4 regions of the Streptomyces sp. NPDC048604 genome follow, and region 2 is predicted to be linked to each of the others. Evidence: riboswitches for the same ligand, from Rfam matches in the RefSeq annotation. Region 2 holds a riboswitch; each other region holds the start of a gene.
What was found. Region 2 has a riboswitch for cyclic di-AMP ahead of ACGFMM_RS28050 (M23 family metallopeptidase). Riboswitches for the same ligand answer to the same signal wherever they lie in the genome.
Positions count from the first base shown of each region.

Region 1: it holds a riboswitch for cyclic di-AMP, as region 2 does, so the genes downstream of both, ACGFMM_RS06950 (transglycosylase family protein) here and ACGFMM_RS28050 (M23 family metallopeptidase) in region 2, are expected to answer to the same signal.
Region 3: it holds a riboswitch for cyclic di-AMP, as region 2 does, so the genes downstream of both, ACGFMM_RS01130 (transglycosylase SLT domain-containing protein) here and ACGFMM_RS28050 (M23 family metallopeptidase) in region 2, are expected to answer to the same signal.
Region 4: it holds a riboswitch for cyclic di-AMP, as region 2 does, so the genes downstream of both, ACGFMM_RS25310 (peptidoglycan DD-metalloendopeptidase family protein) here and ACGFMM_RS28050 (M23 family metallopeptidase) in region 2, are expected to answer to the same signal.

Region 1 covers NZ_JBICVX010000003.1:53,456-60,447, forward strand. The annotation lists gene ACGFMM_RS06930 (exopolyphosphatase) at 240-1,154, opposite strand; gene ACGFMM_RS06935 (DUF501 domain-containing protein) at 1,151-1,705, opposite strand; gene ACGFMM_RS06940 (septum formation initiator family protein) at 1,755-2,228, opposite strand; gene eno (phosphopyruvate hydratase) at 2,327-3,613, opposite strand; gene ACGFMM_RS06950 (transglycosylase family protein) at 3,896-4,600, opposite strand; cyclic di-AMP (ydaO/yuaA leader) riboswitch at 4,603-4,779, opposite strand; gene ACGFMM_RS06955 (transglycosylase family protein) at 5,052-6,038, opposite strand; gene ACGFMM_RS06960 (cytochrome P450) at 6,152-6,992, opposite strand, start outside.
Region 2 covers NZ_JBICVX010000015.1:60,591-67,582, reverse strand. The annotation lists gene ACGFMM_RS28065 (DNA topoisomerase (ATP-hydrolyzing) subunit A) at 1-535, opposite strand, end outside; gene ACGFMM_RS28060 (M16 family metallopeptidase) at 723-2,081, shown strand; gene ACGFMM_RS28055 (M16 family metallopeptidase) at 2,108-3,475, shown strand; cyclic di-AMP (ydaO/yuaA leader) riboswitch at 3,678-3,839, shown strand; gene ACGFMM_RS28050 (M23 family metallopeptidase) at 3,852-4,622, shown strand; gene ACGFMM_RS28045 (GntR family transcriptional regulator) at 4,819-5,502, shown strand; gene ACGFMM_RS28040 (HPr family phosphocarrier protein) at 5,725-6,006, opposite strand; gene ACGFMM_RS28035 (GNAT family N-acetyltransferase) at 6,182-6,992, shown strand, end outside.
Region 3 covers NZ_JBICVX010000001.1:267,254-274,245, forward strand. The annotation lists gene ACGFMM_RS01120 (heme oxygenase (biliverdin-producing)) at 1-522, shown strand, start outside; gene ACGFMM_RS01125 (acyltransferase) at 553-1,860, opposite strand; cyclic di-AMP (ydaO/yuaA leader) riboswitch at 2,219-2,404, shown strand; gene ACGFMM_RS01130 (transglycosylase SLT domain-containing protein) at 2,408-3,244, shown strand; gene ACGFMM_RS01135 (PhzF family phenazine biosynthesis protein) at 3,274-3,972, opposite strand; gene ACGFMM_RS01140 (hypothetical protein) at 3,953-4,309, opposite strand; gene efeO (iron uptake system protein EfeO) at 5,045-6,202, shown strand; gene efeB (iron uptake transporter deferrochelatase/peroxidase subunit) at 6,216-6,992, shown strand, end outside.
Region 4 covers NZ_JBICVX010000013.1:10,663-17,654, forward strand. The annotation lists gene ACGFMM_RS25305 (SGNH/GDSL hydrolase family protein) at 1-100, opposite strand, end outside; gene ACGFMM_RS25310 (peptidoglycan DD-metalloendopeptidase family protein) at 294-1,238, opposite strand; cyclic di-AMP (ydaO/yuaA leader) riboswitch at 1,243-1,429, opposite strand; gene ACGFMM_RS25315 (tyrosine-protein phosphatase) at 1,784-2,596, shown strand; gene ACGFMM_RS25320 (DUF6126 family protein) at 2,627-2,782, opposite strand; gene ACGFMM_RS25325 (helix-turn-helix domain-containing protein) at 2,803-3,423, opposite strand; gene ACGFMM_RS25330 (aspartate aminotransferase family protein) at 3,521-4,996, opposite strand; gene dxs (1-deoxy-D-xylulose-5-phosphate synthase) at 4,993-6,891, opposite strand; gene ispG (flavodoxin-dependent (E)-4-hydroxy-3-methylbut-2-enyl-diphosphate synthase) at 6,925-6,992, opposite strand, start outside.

The DNA.
Region 1 (6,992 bases), on a different contig from region 2:
TCACCCCCGTTGAACTGGCCCAGAGAGCCGTTCGTAACGCGGAACGGCCCGACACGTTCACGCGATGGAAACTTCGAGCGAACTCGGCTTCACACCTAAGAAAGAGCCCCGACAGGGGCGCGTGAGGCTCAGAAGACCGTCCTGAGACCCTCTTGGGCTCCCATCAGGGGCTTTTTCTTGTGAAGAACTTCACGAAGTTTTTCCGACGGGCTGTCGCCGGATGGCGCACGACCCGGCCCTTATGCCACCGACAGGGCGATTCCGTCGAGAATGTCGTGCTCGCTGACCACGACCTGACGGGCTCCGGTCCGCTCCATGATCTCCCGCAGGACCAGCGCGCCGGCCACGATGACGTCCACCCGGCCGGGGTGCATCACGGGGATCGCGGCCCGCTCGTCGTGGGTGGAGGCGAGCAGCCGCTCGGTGACGGCGACGACCTGCTCGTACGGGATCACGGCACGGTGGATCTTCCCGGAGTCGTACTCCGGCAGGTCCAGCGCGATCGCGGCGACGGTGGTGACCGAGCCGGCCAGGCCCACCAGGGTCTCGGCCGAGGCGAGCGGGACGGTCTGTTCGGCCAGGTCGAGCGCGGCGCGGACGTCCGCGCGGATCGCGTCGGCCTCCTCGGCGCTCACCGGGTCGTGCCGCACATGCCGCTCGGTGAGCCGGACGCAGCCGATGTCGACCGAACGGGCCGCCTCGACGTGCCTGTTGCCGACGACGAACTCGGTCGAGCCGCCGCCGATGTCCACCACCAGGTACCGCTCGTCCCCGTCCAGCTCCGACGTCGCGCCGGTGAACGAGAACGCGGCCTCCTGATCGCCGGAGATCACCTCGGGCTCCACGCCCAGGATGTCCACGACCCCGCGCACGAACTCGTCCCGGTTCTCGGCGTCCCGGGAGGCGGAGGTGGCGACGAAGCGCAGCCGCTCGGCGCCCAGCTCCTCGATCACGGCGGCGTACTCACGGCAGGCCGCGAAGGTGCGCTCCAGCGCCTCGGGGGCCAGCCGGCCGGTCCGGTCCACGCCCTGGCCGAGCCGGACGATCGTCATCCGCCGGTCCAGCTCGATCAGCTCGCCGGTGTCGGGGTGGACGTCGGCGACGAGCAGACGGATGGAGTTGGTCCCGCAGTCGATGCCCGCGACGCGCGTCATTCGGCGGCCCCCTCTTCCTTGCCGGCCTCCTTGTCGGCGCACGGCGTGACGCACGGACCCTTGGCCCACCACTCCGGCAGCATCGCCAGCGCCTCGTCGCCCAGCGGGTTCACCCCGGGGCCGGCGACCAGCGCGTGGCCGACGAGCACGTGCAGGCACTTGACCCGGTCCGGCATGCCGCCGGCGCTCGGGAAGCCCTCCAGGACCTCGATGGCGTCGCGGCGGGCGATGTAGTCCTCGTGGGCGGCGCGGTAGGCGGCGGCCAGCTCCGGGTCGGTGCCGAGCCGGGCCTGCATCTCCTTCATGACCCCGTTGGCCTCCAGCGTGCCGATCGCCGAGTTGGCCTTCGGGCACGTCAGGTAGTACGTGGTCGGGAACGGGGTGCCGTCGGGGAGCCGCGGCGCGGTCTCGACGACGTCCGGCTGCCCGCAGGGGCAGCGGTGCGCGATCGCCCGCAGGCCGCGCGGCGGGCGCCCGAGCTGTTCCTCGAACGCGGCGACGTCCGCCTCGGTGGGCGCGGTGGATTCGGTCTGCGGAGGGGGCGTTTCCATGCGTGGTCAAGTCTTCTCGTCGTCGGGGCGGGGTCGCCCCCATCATCCCTCAGCGGCGCGCGTCGGCGTGGTCGACGCCTTCCCAGAGGTCGGAGTACCAGGCGCGGCCGTCGCCGCCGGCGTCGGAGCGGGGGCGGCCCGCGGCGTCCGGGTCGTTCACGGTGAAGCCGGTCTCGCCGGGCAGCACGTAGTGCAGGTGCTCGCGGGCCAGCCGGCGGACGTACGCGGGGTCCTGCAGCCGGGCCTTCTCGTCGCGCAGCTGCTCGACCCGGTCGGCGGCCTCGGCGGCCTGCCGCTCCTGGTCGGCGATGGCGGCCTGCTGGGAGACGTACTGCCGCATCGGGTAGGCGAGCGCGACCACCAGGGAGCAGACGACCAGGGCGAGGAAGGCGGCGCGGCCGGTGAGCCGGGAGCGGCGGGCCTGCCGGCGGGTCTGGGAGCGGTAGACACGGGCGGCGGTCTGCTCGCCGAGCAGCCGCAGCCGGGTCGCGGTCGAGAACCGGTCCCGGTCCTTCGCGGCCATGTCGTACGCCTCCCCTGGTCCCCTGGTCACACGCGCGTCCCCGCACACGGTACGGGACCGAGTGCGGGGACGCGGGGAAGCTGCCCTACGGCTTGGCGTCAGCCCTTGAAGCGCGGGAAGGCGCTGCGGCCGGCGTAGACCGCGGCGTCGTCGAGGATCTCCTCGATGCGCAGCAGCTGGTTGTACTTGGCGACGCGGTCCGAGCGGGCCGGGGCGCCGGTCTTGATCTGGCCGCAGTTCACCGCGACCGCGAGGTCGGCGATGGTGACGTCCTCGGTCTCGCCGGAACGGTGGGACATCATGCACTTGAAGCCGTTGCGCTGAGCCAGCTCGACGGCGTCGAGGGTCTCGGTCAGCGAACCGATCTGGTTCACCTTCACCAGCAGGGCGTTCGCGGTGCCCTCCTCGATGCCACGGGCCAGGCGCTCCGGGTTGGTGACGAACAGGTCGTCGCCGACGATCTGGACCTTGGTGCCCAGCTTGTCGGTGAGGACCTTCCAGCCGGCCCAGTCGTCCTCGTACAGCGGGTCCTCGATGGAGACCATCGGGTACGCGGAGACGAGCTCCTCGTAGTACTCGGTCATCTCGGCGGCCGTGCGGGACTTGCCCTCGAACTCGTAGGCGCCGTCCTTGTAGAACTCGGACGCGGCGACGTCGAGCGCCAGCGCGATGTCCTTGCCCGGGACGTAGCCGGCCTGCTTGATGGCCTCCACAATGAGGTCGAGCGCCTCACGGTTGGAGCCGAGGTTCGGGGCGAAGCCGCCCTCGTCGCCGAGGCCGGTGGACAGGCCCTTGGTCTTCAGGACGGACTTGAGGGTGTGGTAGACCTCCGCACCCCAGCGCAGCGCCTCGGAGAAGGACTCGGCGCCGATCGGCGCGATCATGAACTCCTGGATGTCCACGTTGGAGTCGGCGTGCGAGCCGCCGTTCAGGATGTTCATCATCGGAACGGGCAGCAGGTGCGCGTTCGGGCCGCCGAGGTAGCGGAACAGCGGCAGGTCCGAGGCCTCGGAGGCGGCGTGCGCCACGGCGAGGGAGACGCCGAGGATGGCGTTGGCGCCGAGCGAGGACTTGTCGTCGGTGGCGTCCAGGTCGAACATCGCCTGGTCGATGAGGCGCTGCTCGGTGGCGTCGTAGCCGACGAGCTCCGGGCCGATCTGCTCGATCACGGCGAGGACGGCCTTCTCGACGCCCTTGCCGCCGTAACGGCTCTTGTCACCGTCGCGGAGCTCGAGGGCTTCGAACGCACCGGTGGAGGCGCCGGACGGAACGGCAGCACGGCCGGTGCTGCCGTCGTCGAGGCCGACCTCGACCTCGACCGTGGGATTGCCTCGGGAGTCCAGGATTTCCCGGGCTACGACGACGTCGATGGACGGCACGAGCATCTCCTTCTGGGATGTGACGTGAGAAGAGGTGCGAAGGTCTCTTGGCCTTGCGACATGAGCCTATCCGGCTCGGGGTGCCCGGCCAGTCGGTGCCCGCCCCCTGGGACGAAAAAGGACCCGAGCGCGGGCATCCCGGGCGAAAGATCTCGTACTACTCGCAAGTAACCATGCGGAAACCCCGGCCCTGCGCACACGGGGGGAGTTGCGCGCAGGGCCGGGGTGGTCACCGCGGGAGGGTCGCACGGCACGGGTGGGCCGCCGGACCCACCCGGGCCGCGAGGCTCACTTCAGGTGGAGCTGCTGGCCCGGGTAGATCAGGTCGGCGTCCTCGACGACGTCCTTGTTCAGCTGGAAGAGCCTCTCCCAGCCGCCCTTGACGTCGTGCGCGGCGGCGATCTTGCTCAGCGTGTCGCCGGCGACGACCTTGTACTCGCCGTCGCCCTTCTTGACCTTCTTGCCGGTCGGGGTGGTGACGGTCTTCTTGGCGTCGGCCTTGGCGGCCTTCTTCGCGGCCTTCGCGACGGGCTTCGGCGCGGTGCGCTGCTCGCTGCGGGTGGTCGGCTGCTCGGCCTTGCGCTCCGGCTGCGCCTGCTCGGCGGCGCCGCCGGTGTACGCGGCGTTGGACAGGCCCACGCCGCAGCTCGGCCACGCACCCTTGCCCTGGCCGGCCAGGACCTTCTCGGCGATCTGGATCTGCTGGGCCTTGGAGGCCTGGTCGGCGGTGGCCGCGAAGGCGGTGCCGCCGTAGGCGGCCCAGGTGGAGGCCGAGAACTGCAGGCCGCCGTAGTAGCCGTTGCCGGTGTTGATGGACCAGTTGCCGCCGGACTCGCACTGGGCGACGCGGTCCCACTCGGAGGCGGTGGCGGCGGACGCGTTGCCCGCGGCCATCAGCGGCGCGGCGACGGCGACACCGGCGATGCCGGCGAGCGCGACGGCGCGGGTGGCCTTGGAGGAACGGCGGTGTTTGCCCTTGCCGGAAAACAGCATGGAAGTCTCCTCACCGACGCCTGCGAGGTGAGCTGTCGGGTTCGGGCCGGAAGAGTTGCCCGGCCGCGTGCTCTCGCACGCGGCTTCACCCCGAGCCGGTCGTTCGGCCGTCATCTCTCGACGGCCGGGACCGGCACTTACCTTGGGTCCCCCGCTCCTGCCTTCGGCGCTTGACGCGACGACTGTTCCCGACGGCCGGCGGCAGGACTCGGCGTTCCGGTCGGCGGGGCCCGCGGTGGCGAGCGGTCACGACCGTAGACACAGACCCTCCGGAAGTTCAAAGACCGACATCCCGGGAAAATCGCCCGTACTTGCCTTACCGCCGGAGGTGTTTGTGCTGGTGGGAGGTGACGGAAGCAAACTTTGCGGACAGGACACGCCAGTTGGGGCGAAGAGACTCATGTCTCATTTGCGCAGAACCGGACATAAGGCGTCGAACTGCCCGCCGCTCCTACTTCTGCCGGTCGGTCAGTTCCAGGTTCTGGCCAGGGAGGATGAGGTCCGGGTCGCCCCCGACGGTCTCCTTGTTGGCCTTGTAGAGGGCGCGCCAGCCGCCGTCGAGCTCGTGCTCGGCCGCGATCTGCGTGAGGTTGTCGCCGGGCTGGACGGTGTACTCGTCCGAAGTGTCCGCCTTCTTACCCTTGGCGTCCTTGGTCTCGTCCGTACCATTAACGCCCGCTTCGTCGAGGTCGGTGCGGCCGGCGTCGCGTGTCGCATCGTCAGCCGGCGCGGCGTGACGCCCCGATTCGGACGAGTCGCCCGATTCATCCGGGTTCTCGGTCGCGGCGTCGCCGCGGTGCTTGCCCGTGCCGGGAGCGGAAGGGTCGGAGGGGGTGGCGTGGTCCTCGGCGGGCGTGGTGGGGGTGGCCGGGGCGCCGCTCTCGGCCGACTCGTCGCCCGGCTGACCGGACGCATCGGGCAGAAGGGACTTGTCGGACTTCACCTTGCCCGGGGAGTCCTCCCCGCGGTCGTCCTGATTCGCGTCCGCATCGGCCGACGTGGACGGAGTCGTCGGAGCGGTGGGCAGCACGCCACCGGGCTTCGTGGACGGCTTCAGCGTGCCGTCGTCCTTCAGGCCGACGATCGCGGCACAGGTGGCCCACGTCTTCGCCCCCTGCGCGGCCAGCGCCTTCTCGGCGACCGCGATCTGCTGGGCGCGGCTGGCGAGGTCCGGGCGGGCGGCGTACTCGGTGCCGCCGTACGAGTCCCACGTCTCCTGGGTGAACTGCAGCCCGCCGTACAGCCCGTTGCCGAAGTCGGCGCTCCACAGTCCGCCCGACTCGCACTCGGCGACCCGGTCCCACGTCGCCCCGTCGGCGGCGGAGGCGGAGCCCGCGGCGAGCAGCGGAAGGGCGAGGGCGGATCCGGTCACCCCCGCGGCGACGACGAGAGCGGGGGCCTGACGGGGTCTGCGGTGTCGTCCGTTCCCGGAGCGCATGGGGAGTGCCTTTCGCGTGACTGCTGAGGTGTCGGTGAAAGTAGCGGCATTCGAACGTGAGTCACAAGTCGATGCAGCGGAGATCACGTAAAGATCACATTCATGACGCGCCGTCAGTTGTACGGGACGGTGAACTCCACCGGAAGCGTGCGCAGGCCACGCATAATCAGCCCGCCGCGCCACCGCAGTTCGGCCGGATCGGCCCCAAGTCGCAAGTCCGGCAAGCGAGTCAGCAGCGACGCGAGCGCAATCTGGCCCTCCAGACGGGCCAGCGGGGCGCCCAGACAGTAGTGGATCCCGTGCCCGTACCCGAGGTGCTGATTGTCGCGCCTCGACAGATCGAGAATGTCCGGCTCGGCGAACCGCTCCGGGTCCCGGTCGGCGGCCGCGAGCACCACCAGGACCGGGTCGCCGGGCCGGATGTCCTGCCCGCCCAGGGTGAGCGGCTCGGTGGCGAACCGCCACGTCGCCAGCTCCACGGGACCGTCGTACCGCAGCAGCTCCTCCACGCCGGTGGCCAGCAGCTCCGTCTCACCGGCGGCCAGGGACGCCTGCAGGCGCTCGCGCTGCTCCGGGTTGCGCAGCAGCGCGTACACGCCGTTGCCGATGAGGTTCACGGTGGTCTCGAAGCCGGCGAAGAGCAGGATGAAGGCCATCGCGGCGGCCTCGTTCTCGGTGAGGTGCTCGCCGTGGTCCGAGGCGCGGATGAGACCGGAGATCAGGTCGTCGCCCGGATCGAGACGCTTGCGGTGGATCAGCTCGGCGAGGTAGCCGCGCATCTTCTTCACCGAGCGCGCCACTCCCCCGCGGGGACCTCCGCCGTGCCGGATCATCATCCCGGCCCAGTCCCGGAAGTCGTCCTGGTCCTCGCGGGGGACGCCGAGCAGATCGCAGATGGCGTAGATGGGCAGCGGGAAGGCGAACTCGTGGATGAGGTCCGCCGTGCCCACCGCG
Region 2 (6,992 bases):
GCAGGTTCGGGTACGCCGCGGGAAGCGCGACCGGCTCCTGCTCCTGGCCGTCGTAGTTGGGCGTGAAGTCGACGGTGTCCTCGTCGATCGAGTCCGTCATCAGCAGCGCGGCGGCCGCCATCTTGGACTCGGTGTACCGCATCGCGGCCGGCGGGTCGTCGTTGCCGAGCGAGCCGAAGTTGCCGTGACCGTCGACCAGGGGCAGCCGCATGGAGAACGGCTGCGCCATGCGCACCAGCGCGTCGTAGATCGACGCGTCGCCGTGCGGGTGGAGCTTGCCCATGACCTCGCCGACGACGCGGGCGCACTTCACATAGCCGCGCTCGGGCCGCAGCCCCATCTCGGACATCTGGTAGACGATGCGGCGCTGCACCGGCTTCATGCCGTCGCGGGCGTCGGGCAGGGCGCGCGAGTAGATCACCGAGTACGCGTACTCGAGGAAGGAGCCCTGCATCTCGTCGACGACGTCGATGTCGAGGATCCTCTCCTCGAACGCGTCGTCCGGCGGCGGTGTCTTCGTGCTGCGGCGGGCCATCGCGGCTGCGGCTCCTTCACCAACAAGGTTGATCTGACGCGGACCATTGTGGACCGTCGCACCGACAACGCCGACCGCGACCCGGAAGAGGGACAGTCCGATGCGGCGGGAACTTCGCGAGGTGTCGGTGCGCTTGCATACAGTGGCAGGACTCTTCCACATCGCGATCGAAGGGACGTACATGCCCATGGGTCACACGGCCACAGCCCAGGCCGGCTCCGGCGGACTGACAGCGACCGAGCACCGGCTGGCCAACGGCCTGCGCGTGGTGCTCTCCGAGGACCACCTGACCCCGGTCGCCGCGGTCTGCCTCTGGTACGACGTCGGCTCGCGCCACGAGGTCCCCGGCCGCACCGGCCTTGCGCACCTCTTCGAGCACCTGATGTTCCAGGGCTCGCAGCAGGTCAAGGGCAACGGGCACTTCGAGCTGGTGCAGGGCGCCGGCGGCTCGCTGAACGGCACGACGAGCTTCGAGCGCACCAACTACTTCGAGACCATGCCCGCCCATCAGCTGGAGCTGGCGCTCTGGCTGGAGGCGGACCGCATGGGCTCGCTGCTGGCCGCCCTGGACGACGAGTCCATGGAGAACCAGCGCGACGTGGTGAAGAACGAGCGCCGCCAGCGCTACGACAACGTGCCCTACGGCACCGCCTTCGAGAAGCTCACCGGCCTCGCGTACCCCGAGGGCCACCCGTACCACCACACGCCGATCGGCTCCATGGCCGACCTGGACGCCGCCACCCTCGAGGACGCGCGGAACTTCTTCCGCACGTACTACGCGCCGAACAACGCGGTGCTCTCGGTCGTCGGCGACATCGACCCCGAGGAGACCCTCGCCTGGATCGAGAAGTACTTCGGCTCCATCCCCTCGCACGACGGCAAGCAGCCGCCGCGCGACGGCTCGCTCCCGGAGACCATCGGCGAGCAGCTGCGCGAGGTCGTCGAGGAGGAGGTCCCGGCCCGTGCGCTGATGGCCGCCTACCGCCTGCCGCACGACGGCACCCGCGAGTGCGACGCGGCCGACCTGGCCCTGACGGTGCTCGGCGGCGGCGAGTCCTCCCGGCTGCACAACCGGCTGGTCCGCCGCGACCGCACCGCCGTCGCCGCCGGTTTCGGCCTGCTGCGGCTGGCCGGCGCGCCCTCGCTGGGCTGGCTGGACGTGAAGACCTCCGGCGGCGTCGAGGTGCCGCAGATCGAGGCGGCCGTCGACGAGGAGCTCGCGCGGTTCGCCGCCGAGGGCCCGACGGACGAGGAGATGGAGCGCGCCCAGGCGCAGTTGGAGCGCGAGTGGCTGGACCGGCTCGGCACGGTCGCCGGCCGCGCCGACGAACTGTGCCGGTTCGCGGTGCTGTTCGGCGACCCGCAGCTGGCGCTGACCGCCGTGCAGCGGGTCCTCGACATCACCGCGCAGGAGGTGCAGGCGGTCGCCGCGGCCAAGCTGCGCCCCGACAACCGGGCGGTGCTCGTGTACGAGCCGATCACCGCGGGCCAGGGCGACCCGGCCGCAGAGAGCGACAGCGACGAGGAAGAGGGAGCCGGCCAGTGAGCGACGCTGCCGCGTCTTTGACGACCATGGAGTTCCACCCGCAGCCTCAGCCCGGCGACGCCCGCCCCTGGGCCTTCCCGGCCCCCGAGCGCGGCTCGCTCGACAACGGTCTGACGGTCCTGCGCTGCCACCGCCCCGGCCAGCAGGTGGTGGCCGTCGAGATCGTCGTCGACGCCCCGCTGGACGCCGAGCCGGCCGGCCTGGACGGCGTGGCCACGATCATGGCCCGCGCGCTGTCCGAAGGCACGGACAAGCACTCCGCCGAGGAGTTCGCCGCCGAACTGGAGCGCTGCGGCGCGACCCTGGACGCGCACGCCGACCATCCGGGCGTGCGGGTCTCCCTGGAGGTCCCGGTCTCCCGGCTGCCGAAGGCGCTCGGCCTGCTCGCCGAGGCGCTGCGCGCGCCCGCGTTCGTCGACACCGAGATCGAGCGGCTGGTGCGCAACCGGCTCGACGAGATCCCGCACGAGCAGGCCAACCCGGCCCGCCGCGCGGCCAAGCAGCTCTCCAAGGAGCTGTTCCCGGCCGGTTCGCGCATGTCGCGGCCGCGCCAGGGCACCGAGGAGACGGTGGCCCCCATCGACGCCGCGGCCGTGCGGGCCTTCTTCGAGGCCCATGTGCGGCCCGCCAACGCCACCGCGGTGGTCGTCGGCGACCTCACCGGCATCGACCTGGACGCCCTGCTCGCCGACACCCTCGGCGACTGGAGCGGCGACACCGCGGTGTCGCACCCGGTGGCGCCGATCACCGCCGACGACACGGGCCGTGTGGTCATCGTGGACCGCCCCGGCGCGGTCCAGACGCAGCTGCTGATCGGCCGCGTCGGCGCGGACCGGCACGACAGCGTGTGGCCGGCGCAGGTGCTCGGCACGTACTGCCTCGGCGGCACCCTCACCTCCCGGCTCGACCGCGTGCTGCGCGAGGAGAAGGGCTACACGTACGGCGTGCGCGCCTTCGGCCAGGTGCTGCGCTCGGACGGCCGGGGCAACGGCGCGTCCATGCTCGCCATCAGCGGCTCGATCGACACCCCCAACACCGGCCCGGCACTTGACGACCTGTGGAAGGTGCTGCGCACCCTCGCGGCCGAGGGTCTGACGGACGCCGAGCGCGATGTGGCGGTGCAGAACCTGGTGGGCGTGGCACCGCTCAAGTACGAGACGGCGGCCTCGGTCGCCGGCACGCTCGCCGACCAGGTCGAGCAGCGTCTTCCGGACGATTTCCAGGCGCAGTTGTACGCCCGGCTCGCCGAGACGGGCACGGTGGAGGCGACGGCCGCCGTCGTCAATGCCTTCCCTGTGGACCGGCTGGTGACGGTTCTGGTCGGCGACGCCGCCGAGATCGAGGAGCCGGTGCGCGCCCTCGGCATCGGCGAAGTCACCGTCGTGACCGGCTGATCGACCCGGCCCCAGGCCACTGCGAGGACCTCGATGCCCCGATGCGTCGGGGTCCTCCCGTTTGTCCGGATCGAGGGGGAAAGCTACGTGAATGCCCTGTGGGATGCGCTACAAACTTCCGTGTCTGTTTGGTGATTGAAAGACGGTCCGCTTAGCGTCGGTCCGGCTGTTCGTCGGTTGCACATGCCGCACCCGCGGCAACGGACAGTCATCGCCGAGTCCCCGAAGGTGCGAGCCTGGGGAGCCGGGGACCCACCGTCCCTGGGGTGAATCGGACGCCTTCGCCTTCCGGCGGAGGAGCCCGTAGGAGACCTTCCTGCTCCGAACCCGTCAGCTAACCCGGTAGGCGAGAAGGAAGGAAAGGATCAGCCACTTCATGGCGTTCACCCGTGCCACCGGGAAGCATCGTGGTCCCAGCCGTCTGGCGCGCCGCAGCGCGGGCGTCGCCGGCGTCGCCGCCCTCGCCACCACCGGCGTGATCGGCACCCTCGCCTCCCCGGCGCTCGCCGTCGACACGGAGGCCGCCGCCCTCGAGGACACCGGCCTGATCCAGGCGATCAGCGTGGACTCGCTCGCGGACCGCATAGACGCCCAGGCCGCCGCCCAGGAGCAGGAGGCCTTCGAGGCCGCCGCCAAGGCGAAGGCCGAGGCCGAGGCGAAGCGCAAGGCCGAGGCCCGCGCCAAGAAGATCCGCGAGGAGCGTGAGCGCGCCGCCCGCGAGGCCGAGCGCAAGCGTCTGCACTCCTTCCGGCTGCCCATCGCCGGCTCGTACGTCACCACCGGCTACAAGGCCGGCGGCTCGCTCTGGTCCTCCGGCAGCCACTCCGGCATCGACTTCAAGGCGCCCTACGGCAGCACGGTCGGCTCTGTCGGCGCCGGCACCGTCGTCGAGGCCGGCTGGGGCGGCGCGTACGGCAACAACGTGGTGATCCGGATGCTCGACGGCACGTACACCCAGTACGGCCACCTTGCCTCCATCACGGTCTCGGTCGGCGAGTCCGTCATGCCGGGCCAGCAGATCGGCGTCTCCGGCTCGACCGGCAACTCCACCGGCCCGCACCTCCACTTCGAGGCCCGCTCCGGCGCCGAGTACGGCTCGGACATCAACCCGCTCGCGTATCTGCGCGCCCGCGGCGTGAACGTCTGACGGACCGGCAGGACCCGCGGACAGCGCACCGGAAAAGCCCCGGCTCGTACGGAGTCGGGGCTTTTCCGCGTCCGAAAGACATCCATGATTCACGATCGGCCGTCGGAATTACCGCTCCGCTGCAATAGAGTCACCGAAGAGTCGGCGAACAGGGGACCGTCGGCGGGTTTCACGCGGATTAAGGCGGAGGTCGGACATGCGCATTCCCGCGCATTCGGTGTGCACGGCGATCCGGGACGACATCGTCTCCGGGGTCTTGGAGCGGGGCAGCCGGCTGACCGAGGAGCAGCTGGCCCGCCGGTACGGCGTCTCCCGCGTCCCGGTCCGCGAGGCGCTGCGCACCCTGGAGTCCGAGGGCTTCGTGGTGAGCCGCCGGCACGCCGGCGCGCATGTCGCCGAGCCCACCGAACAGGAGGCCGCCGACCTGCTCGACGTCCGCTCGCTCCTTGAGCCGCTCGCCGCCGGGCGGGCCGCCCAGCGCCGCACCGAGGCGCACCTCAAAGTGCTGCGCGGCCTGGTGCGGCTGGGGCAGGAGCGGGCCCGGCGCGGACAGGGCGAGGACCTGCGCTCGCTCGGCGGCTGGTTCCACGAGACCCTGGCGCAGGCTTCCGGCAGCCCGGCGCTCACCGCGCTGCTCACCCAGTTGCGGCACAAGATCGCCTGGATGTACGCGGTCGAGACCTCCGCCCGCCCCGTGGACACCTGGGCCGAGCACGGCGCGATCGTGGACGCGTTGGCCCGCGGCGACGCCGAGCGGGCCCGCGCGCTCACCGCGCTGCACGCCGAGCGCACCCTGCCGCTTCACCGGTTGCGCCGGCCGGAGCGGGACCGTGTGAGGACTTCGCAACATTCCGTAAACATCGCGGGCTCACTGCATTAACAGGCGCGCCGTATACAAAGAAGTGCAATTCGCGGGACGGGGGAATTCCCCGCACCCGGGATTCCGGCTGCCCGGAATCGGAGCAGGCCGGATTTCCGGCCGGACGAAATGTCGGGCGGCAGGAATCGCCGGCTGCCCGGAAATGCGAGAGCCGCCCCGCCGGAATTCCGGCACAGGCGGCTCTTCGCGTCGGGTGCGACGCTCCCGGATCCCGCGGAGGGATCAGACGGTCTCGGGCAGCTCGTCGAGGCCCTCGGCCACCAGCTTCGCCAGGCGGTCCAGGGCGGCCTCGGCGCCCTCGCCGTCCGAAGCGAGCACGATCTCCTCGCCGCCCTGCGCGCCCAGACCGAGGACCGCGAGCATGGAGGCGGCGTTGACCGGGTTGCCGTCGGCCTTGGCGATCGTCACCTGAACGCCGGAGGCCGTGGCGGCACGGACGAAGATGGAGGCGGGGCGGGCGTGCAGGCCCTCGGCCCAGCCGACGTTGACGCGGCGCTCTGCCATGGTGTTGCCCTTCGGGTCTCAGGAGTTGTCTAGACCAGTCTCGCACAGCTTGCCGGGTGGCTCGTACCGCCCTTCGGCCCGGTGCCGCCGGGCCCGCGGGTTCCCCTCACCCTGCCCGGCGCCGACCGGCTGCGCGACCGGTGCCCGGGGCGTGCCCCGGCCGTAGGCTTGCGCCATGCAGACGCCGTCGGAACACGCGTACCCCGACCACTGGGAGGCCGACGTCGTGCTGCGCGACGGCGGCACCGCGCGGATCAGGCCGATCACCGTCGACGACGCCGACCGGCTGGTCAGCTTCTACGAGCAGGTGTCGGACGAGTCGAAGTACTACCGGTTCTTCGCCCCGTACCCGCGGCTCTCGGCCAAGGACGTGCACCGCTTCACCCATCACGACTACGTGGACCGGGTCGGGCTCGCGGCCACCGTCGGCGGCGAGTTCATCGCCACCGTCCGCTACGACCGCATCGACGAGACCGGCCGCCCGGCGCCCGCGCCCGCCGACGAGGCCGAGGTCGCCTTCCTCGTCCAGGACGCCCACCAGGGGCGAGGCGTCGCCTCGGCCCTGCTCGAACACATCGCGGCAGTGGCGCGGGAGCGGGGGATCCGGCGGTTCGCGGCGGAGGTGCTGCCCGCCAACAACAAGATGATCAAGGTCTTCACGGACGCCGGCTACACCCAGAAGCGGAGCTTCGAGGACGGCTCGGTCCGGCTCCACCTGGACCTGGAGCCCACCGACCGCTCGCTCGCCGTGCAGCGCGCCCGTGAGCAGCGCGCCGAATCGCGCTCGGTGCACCGGCTGCTCGCGCCCGGCTCGGTCGCGGTCGTCGGCACCGGCCGCACCCACGGCGGCGTGGGCCGCGCCGTGCTCCGCAACCTCCTGGACGCCGGCTTCACCGGGCCCGTGTACGCGGTGAACCGCTCGCTGCCCGAGGACGCGACGGAACTCGACGGCGTCCCCGCCTTCCGCTCGGTGGGCGAGATCGGCG
Region 3 (6,992 bases), on a different contig from region 2:
GAACAGCTCTGGTTCGTGTACCGCGCCCTGGAAGAGGGCGCCGAGGCGCTGCGCGCCGACCCCGTCGCCGGGCCGTTCATACGGCCCGAGCTCTTCCGCACCACGGCGCTGGAGCAGGACCTGGCGCATCTGCGCGGCCCCGACTGGCGCGCCGGCGTCTCCCCGCTCCCGGCCACCACCGCGTACGCCGACCGCGTCGGGGCCTGCGCCCGCGACTGGCCCGCGGGGTACGTGGCCCACCACTACACCCGCTACCTCGGCGATCTCTCCGGCGGCCAGATCATCCGCGACCGCGCCGAGCGCACCTGGGGCTTCGCCCGCAAGGGCGACGGCGTCCGCTTCTACGTCTTCGACGACATCGCCAACCCGGCCGCCTTCAAGCGGGGTTACCGCGAGCTCCTCGACGGCGTGAACGCGGACGACCTGGAGCGGCAGCGGATCGTCGACGAGTGCAAGCGCGCCTTCGACTACAACGGGGCCATGTTCCGGGAGCTGGCGGACGAGTTCCGGATGAGCGCGTAGGGGCCCGGCCCACGGCCCGGGCCGGCGCCCTCACGCGGCGCCCGGTCCCCGCCGTCCGCCCCGGCCCGCCCGCTCCACGAGGAGCCAGCCCGCAAGCGCCATCCCCACCGCCGCCGGCGCGCTCACATGCACGGCTATCAGCAGGGCCGTACGGCCCTCGAGCAGGCCGCCGAAGCCGACCATCGACAGGCCCAGGACGCCCAGCAGTGCCAGCGTGATGCCCAGGGCCGCCACCGGGCCGCCCTCGCCCGTGGCCGGCGCGGCCGTGGCGGGCCGCTCGAAGCGGCGGAAGGCGGCGACCAGGCCGGCCGTGAGCAGCGCCGCGGCCGCGATCCGCAGGGGCGCCTGTACCCACCATCCGGCCGTCGCCGGGGCCGGAAGCCGCGCGCCGAGGGCCAGCAGCGCCCCGTACACGCCGAGCATCGCCGACAGGTGCCACAGGAACGCCGTCATCGCGATCCCGTTCGCCGCCACGACCTTGCGCCAGACGCCCGCCCGCGCCGCGAACCGGGCTCCGGGGCCCCGGAGCAGTTCGACCGCGCCGACCAGCCACAGGCCGTGGCAGAGCAGGGCCAGCGTCGGCGGGGCCATGTTGGAGACCTTCTCGCCGGGCATCCCGACCATCGACAGCGGGTACGGGCCGAAGGCCACGAGCAGCCCCGCGCCGGCGAGGCCGGCGACCGCGAGGGCGCCGGGCAGCCGGATCATCCCGTCGGCCCGCAGGAACCCGAGCTGATGCACCGCCAGCCAGACGAACGCGAAGTTCAGGAACTCCACGTACGGCACGTCCGCCGCGAACCGCAGCACGTCCACCGCGGCCGCCGCGGCCACCAGCGCGGCGAACGCGCCCCAGCCGTACCGCTCGTGGAGCTTCAGGAGCGGCGGGGTGAAGGCGACCATCGCCAGGTAGATGCCGATGAACCACAGCGGCTGGGCGACGAGGCGCAGCGCCACCCCCGTCAGGCCCCGGTCCCCGCCGAGGAGTTGGACGACCAGGGCGAGGGCGCCCCACACGCCGATGAACACCATCGTGGGCCGCAGCAGCCGCTGCAGCCGGGCCCGGAGGAACGCCGCGTACTGGGGGCGGGAGCGGTGCGCGATCGCGTGCGAGAAGCCGCCGACGAAGAAGAACACCGGCATCACCTGGAACACCCAGGTCACGATCTGGAGTTCCGGTACGACCGCCAGCAGGTTGCCGACCGCGCCGTCCGCCGTGACGGCGGCCATCAGCCAGTGCCCGAGCACCACGACGCCGAGCGAGGCGACCCGCAGCAGATCGACGTACCGGTCCCGTGTCGCCGGAGTGTTGGCGGCGAGTTCGCGCGCGCTGATTCCCATGCGGACACCGTGCCGCGCCCGCCCGACGTCCCGTCAGGGCTCGGATACTCATCCGGGGCCTGAGTACGCCGTCACAGCCGTCTCGATTCGGTCATACCAGCACAACACGGCTATTGCGTAGTTAATATCCTTTGTCCCGTCTTTTGGGAATTCGGCTTTCCTTTTCGGGTATTCCGATCCCCTCCCCCGTGATGTCCGTCACGCGACCACGGAGCACCAGGCGACCGTGCCGCCCTCGACGCCGTGCACCGCAAGGCAGTTAGGGCCTCTTCCGCCCCGCCGTAAATGATCGAAATCAATTGATCAGGGAATTCGCGTCTTGTTTCCCGGCGCATTTCTCGCCTACGTTCGCGTCGACCCGGACGGATCGCCGAATCCTGCCACCGTCCGTAAAAACACCGAGCACGCACCCGTCGGCAGGAGCGGGGGACCCACGAATGCGCCGGCGCGGAATCCGCGGCGGCTTGGGGTGAAGCCGCCGTGTGCGGCCGGGCAGCTCCAGCCCGAACCCGACAGCTCACCCCGAAGGCGCCGGAGAGGAACCACCATGCCCGCATCCGGTAAGCACCGCCGCCCCAAGCGACGTCCCCTGCGCCGTGGCATCGCCATGGCCGGCACCGGCGGCGCCGCGCTCGCGCTGCCGCTGATCCCGACCGGCGCCCAGGCCGCCACCCCCCAGCAGGCCCCCGCGGCCCCCGCCGCCGTCGGGAAGATCGCGGCCGCCGTTCCGCAGGCCGCACCGAAAGCCGCGCCGAAGACCTACACCGTCGTCCGCGGCGATTCCCTTTCGGTGATCGCCGAGGAGCAGCGAATTTCCGGCGGCTGGAAGAGCCTCTACCGGAACAACCGGGTCGCCGTGGGTGACAATCCGTCACTCATTCACCCGGGTCTGCGTCTTTCCCTCGGAAAGAAGGCCGTCGCCGCCCCCGCCAAGCCGAAGGCGTCCGCCTCCGGCGAGCGCGCCGACCGCTCCGCCAAGCGCGCCGCCCCGGCCAAGGCCGCCCCCGCGAAGGCCGCCGCCCCCGCGAAGACCGTCGCCCGCGACGCCGCGCCCAAGTCCTACACGAACACCCTCGACGGCTGGATCAACGAAGCCCTGGACGTCATGGCCAAGCACGGCATCCCGGGCTCGTACGACGGCATCCACCGCAACATCATGCGCGAGTCCTCCGGCAACCCCCTGGCCATCAACAACTGGGACTCCAACGCCGCCAAGGGCACCCCGTCCAAGGGCCTGCTCCAGGTGATCGACCCGACGTTCCAGGCGTACCACGTGCCGGGCACCTCCATGGACCCCTACGACCCGGTCGCCAACATCACCGCGGCCTGCAACTACGCCGCCGACCGGTACGGCTCCATCGACAACGTCTTCGGAGCGTACTAGGGGTACGTACCGGGGCACACCGGGAGCGATCAGACGGTCAGGGTGCGTTCCAGGCGCACCCGGCCGCCCAGCTCGATCACTCCGTCAGGGCCGGGGGCCGTCAGAAGCTGCGAGCCCCGGCCCTGGGTGATGTTCAGCGCCCGGCCCAACTGTGCGGTGAGCAGCAGGGCGGCCGCGCCGGTGGCCTCGTCCTCGTCGATGCCGTCGCCGCGCCCGGGGAAGCCACGGGCGCGCACCCGGCCCGCGGCCTCGTCCTCCCACGCCCAGGCGTAGATCCACTCACCCGGCTCGGGGATCTCCAGTGCGTCGACCTCCCCGGCCGAGGCGTACCGCCGCAGGGTGCGCGGCGGGGCCCACTCCGCCCGGGCCTCGATCCAGGTGAACTCGCCGTCCCCGCGCACCCACACCTCGCCGGCCGGCGGCCGGACGACCTCCAGGTCGAGCAGCCAGGCCGCGCCGACCAGGGGGTACCCCGCGAACGGCAGCCGCAGGCCGGGGGTGTAGATGTCGACGATCCCGCGCTCGGGGTCGTCGACGAACACCGTCTCGCTGAAGCCGAGTTCCTTGGCCAGCGCCTGCCGGGACGCCTCGTCGGGGTGGTCGCGCCCGTCGCGTACGACGCCGAGGGCGTTGCCGTACCGGCCGTCGCCGGCGCAGAAGACGCGCAGGACGTCGACGTCCGTGGCGCGGTCGGCGGAACCGGAACGGCTAAGAGCGGTCGTGTTCATGGCGGAATTCAAGCATCAGGGCGTCCCACTCCGCCGCTCCGCCGGGAATCGGCCAGGCCGGCGTGGGCGCCTCGCTGTACTCGACGGCGATCATCGCGCCGCCGTGCGACCGGGCCAGCGCCTCGCGGAACGACCCCGCGTCCGGCGGGAGCGCCGCCAGCCGCTTCTCGTAGTGGACGGTCGTCGCCGTCCGCACGACGTCGCGCGTCTCGTCGTCCTCGCCGCGCGTCAGCACCACCGACTCGGGCTCCATGTCCTCCGCCAGCGCCGCCACGGCCCGGTCGTGGCCGTCGAGGATCGCCCAGCCGTCGAGGGCGGACAGCCACCAGAGCAGCACGGGCGGCAGCGCGCCCTCGCGGGCCCGGCGGCGGTACGCCTTGACCCTCGGCGCGTCCGGCGCGGAGAGCGGGCGCAGCGGGACGACGCCGTTCCAGCCCTTGTCCCAGTCGACGTACGCCTCGGGCCAGGTGCGCAGGAGTTCGTGCCGCCATGAGCCGTGCGGCAGGGTGGGGCTCTCCCCGAGCAGCCACCGGCCGTCGTGCAGCGGGCCGCCGGGGCCGGAGGGCCAGCAGGCCCGCGTAGGCGTGCGGCCGGTCAGCCTGGCGCCTCGACTCGTCCGCGCGCAACGGCGGAAGGGGCGAGCGGTAGCCGGGCCGCACTCGCAGCGCCACTCCCCCGCGGTCGGCGTCGACCCGCCCGAGGAGCAGCGCCCGCCCGTCCTGGCGCAGCAGCATCCGCCGTCCGTCCGCCGCTTCCATCCTCAGCGGCGGCGGTCCGGGCCGGCCGGTCACGGTCAGGGCCAGCCCACCGGGCAGCGTCTGGCGGGAGATCTGCGCTCGACTCATGGACCGTCACGCTAACAGCGCCTCAAACCAGGACAGAACAACCCGCTTGACCGACCGTTGACTCTCCCATGGCACGGTCATGAGAGCCCTGTGACCGAGCCGTGTCCGCTCCGGCCGACCTGAGAGCTGAATCACTGGACGGACGGGTATGACCGAGGTAAGGGTGAGCTAAGTTAGGCCCGCCTCACCGTCCCCGCACGCCCGTGCCCCACTCCCCAGGAGCCCCTATGCGAGCCGTCCGCCTGTCCGTCGTCACCGCCGCCGCCACCGCGGCCGCTCTGACCGCTGTCACGGGCTGCGCCGAGAAGAGCGACGCGAAGGGCGGTGCGCACGGCGCGGTCACCGTCGTCGCCAAGGACGACTCCTGCGAGGTCTCGGACAAGGAGTTCCCGGCCGGCCACGTCGAGCTGGCCGTCGAGAACAAGGGCAGCAAGGTCACCGAGGTCTACATCCTCTTCCCGGACGACCGCATCGTCACCGAGCGCGAGAACATCGGCCCCGGCACCAAGGCGAAGATCACCGCCGAGGTCAAGGCCGGCGACTACGAGATCGCCTGCAAGCCCGGCATGAAGGGCGACGGCATCCGCCAGAAGGTCAAGGTCACCGGCGGCGGCGCGGTCGCGAAGCGCTCCCCCGAGATGGACGCCGCGGTCGCCGCGTACCGGCAGTACGTGCAGACCCAGGCCGACGAGACGCTGCCGAAGGTGAAGGTCTTCACCGACGCCGTCCGCGCCGGGAACATCGAGGCCGCCAAGAAGGCGTACGCCGACTCCCGCATCGGCTGGGAGCGCACCGAGCCGGTCGCCGAGTCCTTCGGCGACATCGACCCGAAGGTCGACGTCCGCGAGGATGGCCTGGAGGCCGGCCAGGACCCGGCCAAGGACTGGACCGGCTGGCACCGCCTGGAGAAGGCGCTCTGGCAGGACAAGAAGATCGGCGACCGCGAGAAGCAGCTCGCCGACCTCCTCGACAAGGACCTGGCCGACTGGGTGAAGCGGGTCGGCAAGGCCGAGATCACCCCGACGTCCATGGCCAACGGCGCCAAGGAGCTCCTGGACGAGGTCGCCACCGGCAAGGTCACCGGCGAGGAGGAGCGTTACTCCCACACCGACCTGGTCGACTTCAAGGCGAACGTCGAGGGCGCGCAGAAGTCCTTCGAGCTGCTGAAGCCGGTCGCCGCCAAGAACGACCCGAAGCTGGTCGCCGAACTGGACAAGCAGTTCGCCGCCCTGAACACGCTGCTCGACAAGTACCGCACCGACAAGGCCTCGTACGTCTTCACCTCGTACGAGAAGGTCGGCAAGGAGCAGCGCAAGGAGCTCTCGGACGGCGTCAACGCGCTGGCCGAGCCGCTGTCCAAGCTCGCCGCCGCGGTTGTGAAGTAGGGGGCACCCCACGATGACCGAGACCACCGGATACACCGACAGCGCTGAAAGCCCAGAAAGCACCGACAGCGCCGAGTCGACCTCTCCCTCCCGGCGCAGTGTCATCGGCTGGGGCGGTGCCGGGCTCGCGCTCGGTGCCGCCGCGGCCGGCGGCGCCGTCGCCCTGACCCGCGAGGGGAGCGACACGCAGCTGGTCGCCGCCGACGGCGGGGCCGTGCCCTTCCACGGGAAGCACCAGGCCGGTATCACCACCGCCGTCCAGGACCGGCTGCACTTCGCCGCCTTCGACGTGAAGACGACGGACCGGGCCGAGCTCGTCCAGCTGCTGAAGGACTGGACCCGCGCGGCCGAGCGGATGACGGCCGGTCACGAGGTCGGCGAGGGCGCGTACGGCGGCCTGCCGGAGGCGCCGCCGGACGACACCGGCGAGGCGCTCGGCCTCAAGCCGTCCCGGCTCACCCTCACCATCGGCTTCGGCCCCTCGCTCTTCGACGAGCGGTTCGGGCTGAAGGACCGGCGGCCCGAGGCCCTGATCGACCTGCCCAAGTTCCCCGGCGACAACCTCGACCGGGCCCGCAGCAACGGCGACATCTGCGTCCAGGCCTGCGCGGACGACCCGCAGGTCGCCGTGCACGCCATCCGCAACCTGGCCAGGATCGGCTTCGGCAAGGTCGCGGTGCGCTGGTCGCAGCTCGGCTTCGGCAAGACGTCCTCGACGACCCCCGACGCCCAGACCCCGCGGAACCTGTTCGGCTTCAAGGACGGCACCCGCAACATCGCCGGCACCGAC
Region 4 (6,992 bases), on a different contig from region 2:
CGTCCGGGGCGGGGTCGCCGACCCCCTCGGTGAAGCTGTCGCCGATCGCCGCGTACGACCCGAATGCGTCACTGTCTCTGGATCTCGAATCGTCTGCCACGAGAGTGCATCCTTCCGTCCCGGTTGTGACCTACGCGACCGTAAGGAGGGGTTGACGCAGGGTGAGATACGCCACCGGTCAAGATCTTCCCAACCCGGAATACGCCGGAGGCCCGGCACGTGGGACACGTGCCGGGCCTCCTCGGGCCGCTTGGGCGGGCGCCCGTCAGTTGGCGCTCGCCGGATGGCTCCCGTCAGATCGAGACGCCGTGGCTGCGCAGGTAGGCCAGCGGGTCGACGTCCGAGCCGTAGCTCGGTCCGGTGCGGATCTCGAAGTGCAGGTGCGGGCCGCTGGAGTTGCCGGTCGAGCCGGACAGACCGATCTGCTGGCCGCCGCGCACGCTCTCGCCGGCCGAGACGGCGAGCGAGGAGAGGTGGGCGTACTGCGAGTAGCTGCCGTCGGCGTGCTGGATGACGACCTCGTTGCCGTACGCGCCGCCCCAGCCGGCGGAGACCACGGTGCCGGCGCCGACGGCGCGGACGTTGGTGCCGGAGGAGGCCATGAAGTCGACGCCGGTGTGGTAGCCGGAGGACCACATCGCGCCGGAGGCGCGGTACGGGGTGGAGACGCCGCCGTCGACCGGGGCGACCCAGCCGGAGGCGGCGGCCGGGGCGGCGGTGCGCTCGGCGCTGCGGGAGGCGCGGGTCTCGTCGGCGGCCTTGGCCTTCGGAGCAGCCTTCGGCGCGGCCTTCGGCGCGGCCTTGGCGGCGGGCTTGGCCGCGGGGGCCTTGGCCGTGGACTTGGCCGTGGACTTGGCACCGAGGGTGAGCTTCATGCCCGGGAAGATCAGCGACGGGTTGTCGCCGACGACCTGGCGGTTGTCGGAGTAGAGCTTCTTCCAGCCGCCGGCGAGGTCGTGCTCCTCGGCGATCTTGGACAGGTAGTCGCCGCGCACGACGGAGTAGATCTTCGCCTTGGCCTTCGCCTTGGCGACGGCGGCCTGCGGGGCGGCGGCGGGCTGAGCGGCGGCCACGGTGGCCACGCGCTCGGTGGCCGCGGGGGCGGCCTGCTCGGCGGCGTGGGCGCCGGTGGCGCCGAACAGCGGCAGAGCGACGACGGCGCCGCCCGCGCCGGCGGCGACGAAGCCGCGGGTCAGCGGATTGACCTTGGGACGGCGATGCTTACCCTTCGAGGGCATGGCGAATTCCTCTCCGTCGCCTGCGAGGTGAGCTGTCGGGTTCGGACTGGAGTTGTCCGGCCGCGCGGTGCGCGACTTCACCCCGAGCCGTCCTGTGCTGAGGAACGGCGTGTTACCTGGGTCCCCCGCTCCTGCCGTACGTGGGTGAGTGCGGAAATCCGGACGGTGGCAGGATTCGGCGGGTCCGACCGGAGTGAGCGTGACGCTAGACGAGCCGAGTCGCGAGGAACAAGCCACGAATTCCCGTTCGCATTCTTCGCCGGGAATTTCCCCTTGGAATTCCGGTCACCCTCCGTGGATGACGGATCTTCGCGTTCCTTTCCGGACACGGCATTTGGGAAAAATGATCAGGCACGGACGGTCACGGTTATGACGCTGCTCACGCCCCGAAGCCCATCTCCACTGCAATCAGGGCGCGTTATACCGAAGCCCCCAATTCGGACAGAAAGCGCATTACCCCCCGGCGGGGTGCGCCCGGGGGGACCGACCCTGGATGATTGCCCGAGGAACCGATCTCTTTCCGCCATCGAGCACCAGGAGCACCCGTGACGCAGCAGACGCCTCAGGCCCCGCCGACCGAGCCCGAGCTGACGGGCGTTCGCAACTTCCGCGACGTGGCCGGTCTGCCGACCGCGGACGGCCGGGCCGTCGCCCCGGGGCGGCTGTTCCGCAGCGGGCACCTGGCCCACGCCACCACGGAGGACGCGGCGTTCCTGTCGACGCTCGGCCTGCACACGATCTTCGACTTCCGCAACGAGGCGGACCGGGCGTTCGAGGGCCTGGATGTCGAGCTGCCCGGCACGCGGAACGTGCACATACCCCTGAACGACCCGGCGGACGGCAAGGAGTTCTGGAAGCTGGTGCGCTCGGGCGATCTCGCCACGCTGCGGGAGATGCTCGGGAACGGCCAGGCGGCCGCCCGTATGTCCGATTCGTACCGGAAGATGATTGTGCAGCGGACGCCCGAGCACAGCCGGATCGTGCATGCCCTGGCCGAGGACAGCGTGCCGGCGCTGATGCACTGCGCGGCGGGCAAGGACCGCGCCGGGCTGTCGATCGCGGTGTCGCTGCTCGCGGTCGGCGTCGAGCGCGAGGCCATCGAGGCCGACTACGTGAAGTCCAACGAGCCGCACCGCCGCTACAAGGTGCACCGCAGCTCCGCCGCCCCGGACGGGATGTCGCCCGAGGTCATGGAGCTGCTGAGCCCGCTGTTCGACGCCCGCGTCGACTACCTGCGGGCCGCGTTCGAGCAGATGGAGGAGACGTACGGCTCGGTCGAGGGCTACCTCACCAAGGGCCTGGCGCTCTCCGCGGAGACCCGCGAGCTGCTGCGCGCCCGGCTGCTCACGCAGGCGTAGCGGGGCACGGTCGCCGTACGGGGGCGGCGGCTACTGGTTCGCGCCGCCGACCAGGAAGAGCAGGTAGAGGAAGCCGGCGAAGAGATGGCCGGCGACCAGGTAGGCGAAGAGACGCAGCACCAGGCCCTTGGGGAACTTGCCGCCCCCGCGCTCCTGACCGGTGATGGCAACGGACTTGTCGGACATGTCGGTAACCTCCTGGGAGTTCAGCGCCGGTGCGGGCCCGGGTCGCCGAGGCACAGCTCGGCGGCCGGGCTCTGCAGCAGCGTGTGGACGAAGAGCACGTCCGCGCCGTCGGGCGTGGCGGCGCCGATGCGGTGCGGGGTGAGCGAGTCGAAGTGCGCGCTGTCCCCCGGATCGAGGACGTGCACGGCGTCGCCGAGGGCCAGCCGCACCCTGCCGTGCAGGACGTGGATCCACTCCTCGCCGGGGTGGACCCGGACGATGTCCGCCCGGGTGGCGTGCGGGACGTGCACCCGCAGCGCCTGGAGCGCCCGGCCCGCGCCGCCCGCCTGGTGGTACACCCAGCCGTCCGCCTCGACCGGCTCGGACCGGCCGGCCCGGACGATGGGGTCGTGTTCCGGGGGAACCTCGCCCAGCAGAGCGGAGACCGTCGTACCGTAGATACGGGCCAGCGCCAGCAGCATCGGCAACGAGGGCTGACGGCGGCCCGTCTCCAGCCGGGACAGATGGGCCGGTGAGAGACCGGCCCGCTGGGCGGCGGCCTCCAGGGTCAGCCCTCGGCGCCGGCGCAGGCCGCGCAGCTGCGGGGCGACGTCCGGCAGGGCGTCCGGGGCGGGCTCCCCGGGGAGGTACTCGTGCTCCATGCCTCCATTTCGCCAGGACCTTTCCTGCGAGGCAAATTTCTTGCCCGAGAGGCAAAAACGCCCGTCGGCCTGCGTGGACGGCCGGTGCGCCCGGCCGTCAGCGCTGCGCCACCGCCTGCCGGACCAGCGTCTTCCCGAAGTCCCACATCAGTCCCCCGCCGGCGTGCGCGTCGTCCATCACCGCCGTGAACGCCGTCACGAACCGGTCCACGTCCCCCTCGTCCACGATCAGCGGCGGGATCAGCTTGATCACCTCCAGACGGTCCCCGGACACCTGGGTGAGGATCCGGTGCCGCTGCAGCAGCGGCACCACGACCATCTGCGCGAAGAGCCCCTTCCGGGCCGTCTGGAGCATCGTCCAGCGGCTGCGCAGGCCCAGCGACGAGGGCCGGCCGAACTCGATCCCGATCATCAGCCCCCGGCCGCGGACCTCGTGCAGCAGCTCGTAGCGCGGTACCAGCTCCTCGAGGCGGGCCTTGAGCAGCCCGCCGACCCGCCGGACGTGCGCGACCGTGCCCTCCTGCTCCATCACCGACAGCACCGCGAGCCCGGCGGCCATGGCCTGGGCGTTGCCGCCGAAGCTGGCGGAGTGGACGAGGACCCGGTCCATGGACGAGTAGACCTTCTTGAAGATCCAGTCCTTGCCGAGGGTCGCGCCGACCGGCACGTACCCGCCGGACAGGGCCTTCGCCACGCAGACCAGGTCCGGCTCGACGCCGTCCTCGTGCTGGTACGCGTAGAAGTCGCCGGTCCGGCCGAGGCCGGTCTGCACCTCGTCGGCGATCAGCAACGCCTTGTGCCGGTGCAGCAGCTCCTGCGCCGCCCGCAGGTAGCCGGGCGGGGCCTCGTGCACGCCCTTGCCCTGGATCGGCTCGACGATCAGGGCGGCCACGTCGCCGAGGCGCAGTTCGCGCTCCAGGGCGTCCAGGTCGCCCAGCGGGACCGCGGTGTCGGGCAGCAGCGGCGCGAAGCCGTCCCGGAAGCCGCGCTCGCCGTTGACCGAGAGCGAGCCCGTGGTCAGACCGTGGAAGGCGTGGTCGCAGTACAGGATCCTGGGCCGGCCGGTGGCGTACCGGGCGAACTTCAGCGCGGTCTCCACCGCCTCGGTGCCGCTGTTGCCGAAGAAGACCCGGTCCAGGTGCGGGCTGTGGGCGAGGAGCCGCTCGGCGAGCAGTCCGGGCAGCGGCGGGCAGTCGAAGCGGGTCAGGTCCGCGAGCGAGGCGTCGAGCACGTCGTGCAGGGCCTTGCGGACCACCGGGTGGTGCCGGCCGAGGCCCATCACGCCGAAGCCGGCCAGCATGTCGAGGTGGTCGTTGCCCTCGGCGTCCCAGAAGTGGGCGCCCTCGGCCCGCTCGTAGACCCGGTCGAAGCCGATGGTGTGCAGCATCCGGGGCAGCTGGTGGTTGAGGTGCTTCGCGTGCAGCTCGTACCGCTCCGCGCCGCGCTCGGCGAGCAGCCGCCCGAGGTCGAAGCCGGGCCTGTCTCCCGGGCGCTCCGGCGTGCGCTCCTCGGGCCCTTCCCCCGGGCGCTCCGGCGTCCGGCCCTCGGGCCCGTCCGTCGCTCCGTACGTCATTGCTGGTTCTCCTTGGGTGCGAGCGCCTCCCGGCGGGCGAGCGCGGCCCCGATCCGGCCGGCGATCTCCACGGGGGTGAGTCCGATCTCGGCCAGCACCTCCTTGCGGGAGGCGTGGGCGAGGAACTGCTCGGGGATGCCGAAGGTGCGCAGCGGCACGTCCACCCCGGCGTCGCGCAGCGCCTGGCCGACGGCGGCCCCGACGCCCCCGGCGCGGCTGTTGTCCTCGACGACCGCGACCAGCCGGTGCCGGGCGGCCAGTGACGGCAGCGCCGGGTCGACCGGCTTCACCCAGCGCGGGTCGACGACGGCGCAGCGCACCCCGCTCCCGGCGAGCAGCTCCGCCGCGCCGAGGCAGACCCCGGCCATCGCGCCGACGGCGACGAGCAGCACCTCGGCGGCGTCGTCCTGGCGCAGCACGTCCATGCCGCCGACCCGGCCGAGCGCGGGCAGCGGCGCCCCGACGGACTCCTTGGGGAAGCGCAGCAGCGTCGGCGCGTCGTCGACGTCCAGCGCCTCGCGCAGCTGGGCCCGCAGTTCGGCGGCGTCGCGCGGGGCCGCGATCCGCAGGCCCGGTACGACCTGGAGGATGGACAGGTCCCACATGCCGTTGTGGGAGGGCCCGTCGGCGCCGGTGACGCCGGCCCGGTCGAGGACGAAGGTGACCCCGCACCGGTGCAGTGCCACGTCCATCAGCACCTGGTCGAAGGCGCGGTTGAGGAAGGTCGCGTAGACGGCGACGACCGGGTGGAGGCCGCCGGTGGCGAGCCCGGCCGCGGACACGGCCGCGTGCTGTTCGGCGATGCCCACGTCGAAGACCCGCTCGGGGAAGCGCTCGGCGAACTTCGTCAGGCCGACCGGGTGCAGCATGGCCGCCGTGAGGGCGACGACCTCGGGCCGGCGTGCCCCCTCCTCGGCGAGCGCGTCGCCGAACACGGAGGTCCAGGAGGGTCCGGACGGCGGGGAGAGCGGCAGACAGGTCTGCGGGTCCATGGCGCCGACCGCGTGGAACCGGTCGGTGTCGTCCTCCAGGGCGGGCCGGTAGCCGCGGCCCTTCTCGGTGAGGCAGTGGACGAGGACGGGGCCGGTGAACCCCTTGGCGCGGCGCAGCGCGGACTCGACCGCGGCGACGTCGTGGCCGTCGACGGGCCCGACGTACTTCAGGCCGAGGTCCTCGAAGAGCCCCTGGGGCGCGAAGGCGTCCTTGAAGCCCTTCTTCGCGCCGTGCAGCGAGTCGTACAACGGTCTGCCGACCACGGGGGTGCGGTCCAGGAGGTCCTTGCCCCAGGACAGGAAGCGTTCGTAGCCGTCGGCGGTGCGCAGAGCGGCGAGATGGTGGGCGAGGCCGCCGATGGTGGGCGCGTAGGAGCGCTCGTTGTCGTTGACGACGATGACGAGCGGGCGGTCCTTGGCGGCGGCGATGTTGTTCAGGGCCTCCCAGGCCATGCCGCCGGTGAGGGCGCCGTCGCCGATGACGGCGACCACGTGGTCCGTGCGGCCGAGCAGGGCGTTGGCCTTGGCCAGGCCGTCGGCCCAGCCGAGGACGGTGGAGGCGTGCGAGTTCTCGATGACGTCGTGCGCGGACTCCTCGCGGGACGGGTAGCCGGAGAGGCCGCCCTTGCCGCGCAGCTTGGAGAAGTCCTGGCGGCCGGTGAGGAGTTTGTGGACGTAGCTCTGGTGGCCGGTGTCCCACAGGACCTTGTCCTGTGGGGAGTCGAAGACCCGGTGCAGGGCGAGGGAGAGTTCCACCACCCCCAGGTTCGGTCCCAGATGGCCGCCGGTCCGGGCGACCGCGCGGATCAGGAACGCGCGGATCTCCTCGGCGAGTTCGTCGAGTTGCGGGACGGTCAGCGGCCACAGGTCGCGCGGTCCCTTGATGGTCTCCAGAATCGTCATGCTCGGCCCCCTGTCGGATCCGGTGCGGCCCGCTCAGCCGACGGTGACCGCGGGCGGCCCGGAGGGCTCCCCCGCGTCCGCCATGGCGGCTGCGATCTTGT